Aromatoleum petrolei: one gene and its partners. The protein of the gene in region 3 interacts with the protein of the main gene of each other region in a pairwise test. Links are inferred from orthologs where the notes say so. Each region holds a gene or a part of one and is shown on either strand. Other genes may lie near its edges. The genes, in order: holA, dnaE and dnaQ.

The links.
Region 1: the proteins of dnaQ (region 3) and holA interact in binary tests that used the Escherichia coli proteins (3 or more experiments, as listed by UniProt). The link is inferred for Aromatoleum petrolei from one-to-one orthologs.
Region 2: the proteins of dnaQ (region 3) and dnaE interact in binary tests that used the Escherichia coli proteins (3 or more experiments, as listed by UniProt). The link is inferred for Aromatoleum petrolei from one-to-one orthologs.

What each region holds. Positions count from the first base shown.
Region 1 is NZ_CP059560.1:1,128,937-1,132,044, reverse strand. The notes cover bases 65-3,024. They hold holA (DNA polymerase III subunit delta), read right to left. Parts: upstream 2,069-3,024; coding sequence 1,061-2,068; downstream 65-1,060. Other genes in these bases: leuS (leucine--tRNA ligase), read right to left, coding at 2,584-3,024; ToN1_RS05090 (LPS-assembly lipoprotein LptE), read right to left, coding at 2,065-2,571; ToN1_RS05100 (glutamate-5-semialdehyde dehydrogenase), read right to left, coding at 65-974. Outside these bases: more of ToN1_RS05100, read right to left, coding at 1-64; more of leuS, read right to left, coding at 3,025-3,108. UniProt on the Escherichia coli protein: Part of the beta sliding clamp loading complex, which hydrolyzes ATP to load the beta clamp onto primed DNA to form the DNA replication pre-initiation complex.
Region 2 is NZ_CP059560.1:1,114,684-1,118,924, reverse strand. What follows is about bases 81-4,173. They hold dnaE (DNA polymerase III subunit alpha), read left to right. Parts: upstream 81-478; coding sequence 479-3,973; downstream 3,974-4,173. Other genes in these bases: ToN1_RS05040 (peroxiredoxin), read right to left, coding at 4,038-4,173; ToN1_RS05050 (hypothetical protein), read left to right, coding at 81-394. In the rest of the region: more of ToN1_RS05050, read left to right, coding at 5-80; more of ToN1_RS05040, read right to left, coding at 4,174-4,241. UniProt on the Escherichia coli protein: DNA polymerase III is a complex, multichain enzyme responsible for most of the replicative synthesis in bacteria. This DNA polymerase also exhibits 3' to 5' exonuclease activity. The alpha chain is the DNA polymerase catalytic subunit.
Region 3 is NZ_CP059560.1:58,044-60,939, forward strand. The notes cover bases 1-2,748. They hold dnaQ (DNA polymerase III subunit epsilon), read right to left. Parts: upstream 1,865-2,748; coding sequence 1,136-1,864; downstream 1-1,135. Other genes in these bases: mutS (DNA mismatch repair protein MutS), read left to right, coding at 1-312; ToN1_RS00255 (fused MFS/spermidine synthase), read left to right, coding at 309-1,064; rnhA (ribonuclease HI), read right to left, coding at 1,910-2,371; ToN1_RS00270 (class I SAM-dependent methyltransferase), read right to left, coding at 2,372-2,748. Also shown: more of ToN1_RS00270, read right to left, coding at 2,749-2,896. UniProt on the Escherichia coli protein: DNA polymerase III is a complex, multichain enzyme responsible for most of the replicative synthesis in bacteria. The epsilon subunit contain the editing function and is a proofreading 3'-5' exonuclease.

The DNA of each region.
Region 1 (3,108 bases), 1.1 Mb from region 3 along the record:
ATCGGTGCGAGGTATTCCTCGCTCCAGTCCTGTTCGGTCGCGGCGACGAGGCGGGCGCCGGGAATGGCTGCCTCGCGCAGGATGGCGAGGGACTCGTTGCAGCCGCGCATCTCGACCTCCTTCGTGGCGAGCATGCGGGCGATTTCGGGCAGGAAGCGGGCCGCCACCGCACGGTCGACGAGCAGCGATTCGGCCGTGTTGCAGGTGCCGTAGCGTTGTGTCTTGGCGTTCTCGACGATGGGCACGACCTTCGCCGGGTCGGCTTCGGTTTCGACGTAGACGTGGCAGTTGCCGTCGAGGTGCTTGATCACCGGCACGCGCGCTTCGCGCGAGATCCGTTCGATGAGCCCCTTGCCGCCGCGCGGAACGATGACGTCGACGAACTCGGGCATGGTGATGAGCTGGCCGACGGCGGCGCGATCCGTGGTTTCCACGACCTGGACTGCCGATTCGGGCAAGCCCGCGGCGGCAAGACCGGCACGCACGCAGGCAGCGATCGCCTGGTTGCAGTGCAGGGCCTCCTTGCCGCCGCGCAGGATTGCCGCGTTGCCGGACTTGAGGCACAGCGCGGCCGCATCCGCGGTGACGTTGGGGCGCGCTTCGTAGATGATGCCGATCACGCCGAGCGGAACGCGCATTTTGCCGACCTGGATGCCGGAGGGGCGGCGCTTGACGTCGGTGATTTCGCCGACGGGGTCGGGCAGTGCCGCGACCTGTTCCAGGCCCTGGGCCATTGCCTCGATGCCTTTGGCGTTGAGCGTGAGGCGGTCGATCATCGCCGGCTCGAGTCCGGCCGCGCGTGCCTCCTCTACGTCGCGCGCGTTGGCGGCGAGCAACTCCTCGCGGCGGTCGCGGATCGATGCGGCCATCGCGCATAGCGCCGCGTTCTTCGCGGCGGTCGACGCGCTGGCGAGCTGGCGCGAGGCGGCGCGGGCTTGGCGGCCCAGCGTCTGCATGTATTCCTGAATATCCATGGAAATTCCGGTGTTGCCGTGCAAAAGAACATTAAAGCACCGAACGGTGCGATGCGGCCAGTGTCGGAGGGCGCTTGGCCGAAGTGCTAGCGGCGGACGAGCCGGAGCGCGAGCTGAAGAAATTCGTCCCACACGTCGCCCGGGGCAAGACCCTTGATGATGCGGTCGATGCGCGCGGCGTGCAGCAGTGCGGCGCGCAACGTCGCCGGCTTGAGGCGCGGAAGGGCGCGCTGAATCGCTTGGCGGCGGCGTTCGTCGAACACGCGCTCGGCCTTGAGCAGGGCTGGTAGTTGCTGGCCCGACGCGACACCGGAACTCAGGTTCGCGAGCGTGCGGATCTCGTTCGCGAGGGCCCAAAGCACGAGCGGCGGGGCCGTTCCCTCGCCCTGCAGGCCTTCGAGAAGGCGTGTGCAGCGCACGGGGTCGCCTTCGAGGAGGGAATGGCGCAGTTTGTCGATGTCGTAGCGTGCGACGTTGAGTACCGCGTCCTGCACGTTTTCCTGCGTCAGGCGTCCTTCCCCGTGCAGCAGGCCGAGCTTGAGGATTTCCTGATGGGCTGCGAGGAGGTTGCCCTCGACGTGGTCGGCGATGAAGGCGAGCGCTTCGGCTGGCGCGGACTGATTCTGGCGCGCAAGACGGCCTGCGATCCATTCGGGCAGGCGTTCGCGCTCGGGGGCGTTCAGCTCGACCACAATGCCGCCGTCGCTCAGGGCCGTAAACCATGAGGCCTTGCGTGCGGTCCAGTCGAGCTCGGGCAGGGTGACCAGGGTGACGATACCGTCGCCCGGGTTGCGCGCATGCCGTTGCAGCGCTTCGCCGCCTTCGCGGCCGGGCTTGCCGGTGGGAATGCGCAGATCGATCAGCTTCGAGCCGCCGAACAGCGACAAATTGCCCGCCGCGGCGCTCAGGCTTTCCCAGCGGAATCCCTGCCCGACGACCAGCGTCTCCCGTTCCTCGAATCCTTGGCGGCGTGCCGCCGCGCGGATCAGGTCAGCCGCTTCGAGCACGAGCAGCGGTTCGTTGCCGTGAAGCAGGTAAAGCGGGGCGAGCGGCTTTTCGAGGAGGGCGGGCAGCTGGTCCGGGCGCAGGATCACGGCTTGATGGCAGCGAGTCGGCGCATGAGCTGGTCGACGAGGTCGCCCTGCATGTCGCGGTAGAGCAGGGCTTCTTCCTGCTCCTTCGCGAGCACCTGCGAGTCGTCATAGGTGTATTCACGCTTGGCCGAAATCGTCGTGGGGCGGATGCGTTCGTTGCCCGCGCGGTCGATCAGGCGGAAGGTGAGGACGTGGCGCAATTCGTACTCGCGCACCTTGCCGGCGCCCGTCAGGGTGAGGATTTCCCGCTCGGGTTGATTGCGCAGGATCTCGAGTTTCGCTTCGGCCTTGGCCGGGTCGTCGACGATCTCGGTTGTGCCGCTGGTGCGGATACGCCGGCGCAGCGCGGCACCGAATTCGCTCTGGGCGCTGACGCCGACGTGGATGGTCGAGAACGCGAGCGGACGCGGGCCGCGCAACTGGAAGCCGCAGCCGGCCAGGGACGCCACGGCGACTGCGCCGAGGGCCAGCAGCAGACTGCGGCGGGAGCGGGAAGGTGTCATCCGCGGGAGTCCTCAGACCACGATGTTGACGAGACGGCCCGGCACGACCACGACCTTGCGCGGCGGCTTGCCTTCCATGAACTTCTGCGCCGCCTCGGAGGCGAGTGCGATCGACTCGATCTGCGACGCGCTCGCGTCCGCGGCGACCTTGATGTTGCCGCGCAGCTTGCCATTGACCTGCAGCACGAGGTCGAGCTCGTCCTGCTTGAGTGCGGCCTCCGACGGTGTCGGCCAGCTCGCGTTGAGGACGTCGGCGGCGAAGCCGCAGTCCTGCCACAGCGCGTGCGCGATGTGCGGCGTGATCGGGGCGAGCAGGCGCAGCAGGATGGACAGGCCTTCCTCGGTGACTTCCGCGTGGGCGGCGGCGTTGTCGCGCGGCGCCTTCTCCAGCGCGTTGAGAATCTTCATCGCCGCGGAAACGACGGTGTTGAACTGGTGCTTGCCGAAGTCGTAGTTCGCCTGCTTCAGACAATTGTGGATCTCGCGGCGCACCGCGGCCAGCGCCTCGGGCAGCGGGGCCACCGCGAGCGTGCGCGC
Region 2 (4,241 bases), 1.1 Mb from region 3 along the record:
CGACATGAGGAGCAAACCGGGTTCATCGTGGCTGGCATGCGTCGCGGCCGGGATCCTGCTGGCGCTGCCGCTCGCCCCGTCGGCCATGGCGCAGTCGGGGCCGTCATCTGCGATGGATCCCGCCCGCACGGCGTCGCTGTCGGCGGCAAGTCGCCGTATCGAGGATCACTTCGTGGCCGAGGTCGCCCGCATCACGGGTACGACGCCAGCCCGCGTGCGTCGGGCCATGCCGGACGAACGGCGCATCACGTCCACGGCGTCACGATTGATCTCGGCGCTGGAAGTCGATCTTGGAGCACCGCTCACGCCCGAGCAGCAGGCCGAAATTCTGGATGCTGACCAGGCGCGCAAAGTCTCCCTGATGAAGGCACGCGAGGCGGCACGCGGGCGCTGATTCCCATTGACGGTCGGACGTACAGACAGCGGCAGCGGCCGAATTGGGGCGCGGGGGAGGTTGGGGATCGGGTAAAATTTGCCGATGACTGCCTCTCACGAACCTCGCTTCATCCACCTTCGTCTGCATACCGAGTACTCGATTTCGGACGGCATCGTCCAGATCGATCAGGCGATCGCCCGCGCGGCCGCCGACGGCATGCCGGCGCTGGGCATTTCCGACCTCGCCAACCTGTTTGGCATGGTCAAGTTCTACAAGGGCGCACGCGGCAAGGGCATGAAGCCCGTCATCGGCGTCGACGCCTGGATCACCAACGACACCGATCGCGACAAGCCCTTCCGCGCCCTGCTCATCTGCAAGAGTCGCAAGGGCTACGGGCAGCTGTGTGAGCTGCTGACGCGCGCTTTCCTCGACAACAAGTACCGCGGGCGCGCCGAGATTCGCCGCGACTGGTTCGCCGACGGCGCGGCGTCGGATCTGCTGTGCCTGTCCGGTGCGCGCGAGGGGGAAGTGGGGCAGGCACTGGCAAACGGCAACGTCGAACTTGCCGATCGGGTGGCCGCCGAATGGGCCGCATTGTTCCCCGGCGCCTACTACATCGAACTGCAGCGCGCAGGCAATGCGGGCGCCGAGGGGTACGTACGCCAGGCGGTGCAGCTGGCCGGCAGGCTGGGGCTGCCGGTGGTGGCGACCCACCCCGTGCAGTTCCTCAAGCGCGAGGATTTCAAGGCCCACGAGGCACGCGTGTGCATCGCTCAAGGCTATGTGCTGGCCGACAAGCGTCGCCCGCGGGACTACACCGAGGAGCAATACCTCAAGAGCCAGGACGAGATGTGCGAGCTCTTCGCCGACATCCCGGAGGCGCTCGAGAATTCGGTCGAAATCGCACGCCGCTGTTCGCTGACGGTCCAACTGGGCAAGAATTTCCTGCCGCAGTTTCCCACGCCCGAAGGGATGACCCTCGACGACTTCCTGATCGCGGAGGCCAAGGCTGGCCTGGAAGTGCGGCTGGAGGAGCTGTATCCGGACGATGCAGAACGTGAGCGCCAGCGTCCGACCTACGAGGCGCGGCTCAAGTTCGAAACCGACACCATCATCCAGATGGGCTTCCCCGGCTACTTCCTGATCGTTGCGGACTTCATCAACTGGGGCAAGCACAATGGTGTGCCGGTAGGCCCCGGTCGCGGCTCGGGTGCGGGCTCTCTGGTTGCCTACAGTCTGCGCATTACCGACCTGGATCCGCTCGCTTACGCACTGCTGTTCGAGCGCTTCCTGAACCCCGAGCGTGTGTCGATGCCCGACTTCGACATCGACTTCTGCCAGGACAACCGCTACCGCGTGATCGAGTATGTGCGCGAGCGCTACGGCAAGGATGCGGTCAGCCAGATCGCGACCTTCGGTACCATGGCGTCCAAGGCGGTGGTGCGCGACGTCGGCCGCGTGCTCGATCTGCCCTATGGCCTGTGCGACCGGCTCTCCAAGCTGATCCCGATCGAAGGCGCGAAGCCCGTCTCGCTGGCGAAGGCCTACGAGATGGAGCCGCAGATCGGCGAAATGATGAAGGACGGCAACGACGGCGAGTCGGTGCAGGAGTTGTGGAGCCTTGCCGAGCCGCTGGAAGGCCTGTCCCGCAACGTCGGCATGCACGCCGGCGGCGTGCTCATCGCGCCCGGAAAGCTCACCGACTTCTGTCCGCTCTACATCGCCGACGGTGACGACGCGACGCCGGTGTCGCAGTTCGACAAGGACGACGTCGAGGCGGTCGGCCTGGTGAAGTTCGACTTCCTCGGCCTGCGCAACCTCACCATCATCGAGCTCGCGGTCGAGTACGTCGAACGTCTCACCGGGGAGAAGCCCAACCTCGCCGCGCTGCCGTTCACCGACCCCGCCGCCTACCAGATCCTGAAGGACGCGAATACCACCGCGATCTTCCAGGTCGAATCGGACGGCATGAAGAAGCTCCTCAAGAAGCTCGCGCCCGACCGCTTCGAGGACATCATCGCGGTGCTTGCGCTCTACCGTCCGGGCCCGCTCGGCTCGGGCATGGTGGACGACTTCATCCTGCGCAAGAAGGGGCAGCAGGAGATCGACTACTTCCATCCGGACCTCAAGCCCTGCCTGGAGCCGACCTACGGCGTGATCGTGTATCAGGAACAGGTGATGCAGATCTCGCAGATCATCGGCGGCTATACGCTAGGCGGCGCCGACATGCTGCGCCGCGCGATGGGCAAGAAGAAACCGGAGGAGATGGCCAAGCACCGCGAGACGATTGCCGCCGGTGCGAAGCAGAAGGGCTACGACCCGGCGCTCGCGGAGCAGCTCTTCGACCTGATGACGAAGTTCGCGGAGTACGGCTTCAACAAGTCGCACACTGCCGCCTACGCCGTGGTCACCTACCATACGGCGTGGCTCAAGGCGCACCACTGCGCGGCCTTCATGGCCGCGACCATGTCGGCGGACCTCGACAACACCGACACGATCAAGATCTTCTTCGAGGACACGATCGCGAACGGAATCACGGTCCTGCCGCCTGACGTGAACCAGTCCGACTACCGCTTCGTTCCCACGGATCGGAAGACGATCCGCTACGGTCTGGGTGCGGTGAAGGGTGTGGGCGAGCCGGCAGTGCGCTCCATCCTCGAAGCGCGCAAGAGTGGCGGAGCGTACACGGATCTGTTCGATTTCTGCGCGCGCGTGGACCGGCGCATGGTCAACCGCCGCGTGATCGAGGCGCTGATCCGTTCGGGTGCGTTCGATACCATCGAACCCAGCGGCACGGCCGATCGCGCGCGTCTGCTCGCGACCGTGAGCCTCGCGATGGAAGCGGCCGAGCAGGCGGCCGCGAACGCCATGCAGGGGGGGCTGTTCGACCTTGTGCCGGAGGCCGCCGGCGCGGCGCCTCAGTACGCGAACGTGCGCCCGTGGACGGAGCGCGAGCGCTTGAAGGAGGAGAAGACCGCGATCGGTTTCTTCCTCTCTGGCCATCCGTTCAACAGTTTCCGCGAGGAAGTGCGCCGCTTCATCCGTCGTCCGCTGTCGCAGCTCGAACCCTCGCGCGATCTCGCGATGCTGGCGGGCGTGGTGATGGACGTGCGCACCAAGATGACCAATCGCGGCAAGATGGCGTTTGTCGTGCTCGACGACGGCTCACAGGTGCGGGAGGTGTCAGTCTTTTCCGAAGCGTTCGACGCGAACCGCAGCAAGATCGTCACCGACGAAGTGTTGGTGGTCGAAGGCAAGGTCAGCAACGACGACTTTACCGGCGGGCTGCGTATCGTCGCCGACAAGCTGCTGTCGCTCGGCGAAGCGCGTTCCCGCTTTGCCAAGGCGCTCCAGATCAGCGTCAATGGCGAAGTGAAAGGCGCGGGGGGGGCAGTTGCGGCAGCGGACAAGCTCGAAACGCTACTCTCGCCTTTCCGCGACGGCGGCTGCCCGGTTTCGCTGCGCTATCGGAACGAGCAGGCGGAGGCCGAACTGCCCCTCGGCGCGGCCTGGCGGGTGCGTCTCGACGATGCCTTGCTCGACAGCCTGCGGGAGTGGCTCCCGCACGAATCGGTCGAGGTCCTCTACCCCAATTGATATGGGCACAAAAAAGGCCGCGGCCCTTGCGGGCGCGGCCTTTCGGCTGATCCGGCAGGGGCGGTCAGAGTTCCTTGGCGTGCTCGGCCAGATACTCCGCGACGCCTGCGGTGCTGGCCTTCATGCCCGCTTTGCCCTTGTTCCAGCCGGCCGGGCAGACTTCGCCGTGCTCTTCGGTGAACTGTAGCGCGTCGACCATGCGGATCATCTCGTCGATGTTGCGGCCCAGCGGCAGGTCATTGACGACCTGGTGGCGCACGACGCCGTT
Region 3 (2,896 bases):
CACGCGCACCGCATCGTCTTCCTGCACGCCGTCGAGGAAGGCCCCGCGAGCCAGAGCTACGGAATCGAGGTCGCGGCGCTGGCCGGCATTCCCGGCTCGGTGATCCGCGACGCCAAGCGCCGCCTGCGCGCACTGGAGAACCGCGAGGTCGGCGCCGGCCCGCAGGCCGACCTGTTCGCCATGCTGCCGGAACCCGAAAACGAACCCCTGTCGCACCCGGCACTCACCGCGCTGGCAGAACTGGACCCGGACAGCCTCAGCCCGCGCGAGGCGCTCGAGCAGCTTTACGCCCTCAAGAGACTGACAGCATGAGCACGCCAATCGACATCAGCGAGGACGGCGGCGTCCGCTACCTGCATTTCGGCTCGGAATGGGTCCAGGGCGCGATGCGCATCCGTCGCCCCAACGCACTGGAACTCGCCTACACGCGCGAGATGATGGCCGGACTGCTGCTGCGCGACGCCGACGAATGGCCGCGCACGGCGCTGGTGATCGGACTCGGCGCGGCGTCGCTGACCCGCTTCCTGCATCACCACTGCCCGCAGACGCGCACGCAGGTCGTCGAGATCGAACCGCGCGTCGTCGCCGCGGCGCGCCAGTTCTTCAAGCTGCCCGCCGAGGACGAGCGGCTCGCGATCCACGTCGGCGACGGTGTGCGCTACGTGATGGAGACCGAGCGCAAGTTCGACCTGATCCTGGTGGACGGTTTCGATCGGAACGCCCGCGCCGGCGCGCTCGACACCGCCCCGTTCTATGCGGCAGCGCGCACGCGCCTGTCCGGACAGGGTCTGCTGTCGGTGAACCTCTTCGGACGCTCACGCGGCTTCCGCGCCAGCGTCGAGCGCATCATCACCGCCTTCGACGACCGCGCGATCGCCTTCCCGTCCTGCGACAGCGGCAACGTCGTCGCCTTCGGCGCCGAAGGCGAGCGCATCGACATTCCGGTGGCCGAGCTGCGCGAACGCGCCCGTGCGCTGAAGGAAAAAACCGGCCTAGACCTCGGCCCCACCGTCACCCGACTGGAGCAGGCGGGCAGCCTGCCGGGCGGCAGGCTGATGCTCTGAGGACTTCCGCAGCGCGGATGGGCCGCGCGGTGGCGTTTTCCGCCGTCCGTGCGACGAAGGCCTCGTCTTTTTCAGGCCGCGGGCGCTTCCTCGGCCGATGCAGGCGGAATCCACAGGCAGGCGCCCTTGTTGGCCTTGCTGATGTCCCGCAACACCTTGTCGTGCTCGGCGAGTTCGTCGGCCGTGGGACGCAGCACACGCAGCGGCGGCCGCTCGATCGGGCTGCCGCTCGCGTCGAGGCCGCCCATCGCCGGCTCGTCGTCGAGCAGCATCATCAGGCTTTCCTGCCCGCGGGTCATCGCCAGATAGACCTCAGCCAGCAGTTCCGCGTCGAGCAGCGCGCCGTGCAGGGTACGCGCGGCGTTGTCGATCTCGAAGCGGTCGCACAGCGCGTCGAGCGAAGCCTTCTTGCCCGGGTTCTGCTCCTTGGCCATCTTGAGCGTGTCGATCACGCCCGCGCACTGAGCCCCCAGCTTTGGATGCCCCAGCAGCGACAATTCGTGGTCGAGAAAGCCGACGTCGAAGCTCGCGTTGTGGATCACGAGTTCCGAATCGCGCACGAAATCCATGAAATCGCCCACGATGTCGCGGAACTTCGGCTTGTCGGCGAGGAATTCCTCGGTGATGCCATGAACCGCGATCGCTTCCGCGTCGATCCCCCGTTCCGGGTTGATATAGACGTGAAAATGCTTGCCGGTGAGGTTGCGGTTGAGCAACTCCACGCAGCCGATCTCGATCACGCGGTCGCCATTGCGCCAGTCGAGTCCGGTGGTTTCCGTATCCAGGACAATCTGTCTCAAGGGTTCATCCCCGATAGTTCGTTCGCGCCCTTGCGGGCCGGTTGATCAGATTTCCGCGACGGCCTTGCCGCGCGTGCGCACGGCCTCGACGCCGCGTCGCGCAAGTTCGTCCGCGCGCTCGTTCTCGGCATGGCCCGCATGGCCGCGCACCCAGATCCACGCCACCTTGTGCCGGCTCGCAGCTTCGTCGAGCGCGCGCCACAGATCCTCGTTCTTCACCGGCTCGCGTGAGGCGGTCTTCCACCCGCGCTTCTTCCAGCCGTGAATCCACTCGGAGATCCCTTTCTGCACGTATTGGCTGTCCGTATGCACGCGCGCCGCCACCGGACGCTTGAGCGTCTCGAGCGCACGGATCACGGCGAGCAGTTCCATGCGGTTGTTGGTGGTCTGCGGCTCGCCGCCCCAGATTTCCTTCTCGTGCGGGCCGCTGCGCAGGATCGCGCCCCAGCCGCCGGGGCCCGGATTGCCGCTGCACGCCCCGTCGGTAAATATCTCGACTTCTTCCATTCATTCCACTTTTTGTACGCCGCCCGTCACCTGCCGGCCGCGATGGGTGACAGGTGAAAGGCGCTTTGCCGCGGCGCGCGCATCGCGCCAATTCGGCGTTATCAGGCGCATTCCCTGCACCCGCTTGATGCCCTGGATGATGTAGGCCCCGCCGCAGATCGGCCACCAGCGGTCGCCCGCCTTGTCCATGAAGCCCCAGCGTTCCAGCCACTTCGTGCTCGTGAACGCCGGCGCGTAACAGCCGAAGCTGCCCGCCTGCGTCTCGAAGCCGAGCAGCGCCAGCCAGTCCTTCGTGCGCCGCACCGACAGGTATTGTCCACGCCACGGATAGCTTCCCGAGCGTCTCGCCACCAGACGCCGCACTCCCCACAGACTGAGCGGATTGAAGCCGGCGATGATCACGCTGCCCTCGGGCACCAGCACCCGCTCCACCTCGCGTAGCACCTGGTGCGGGTTGCGCGAGAACTCCAGCACGTGCGGCAGCAGCACCAGATCGATGCTCGCCGACGCGAACGGCAAGGCGCT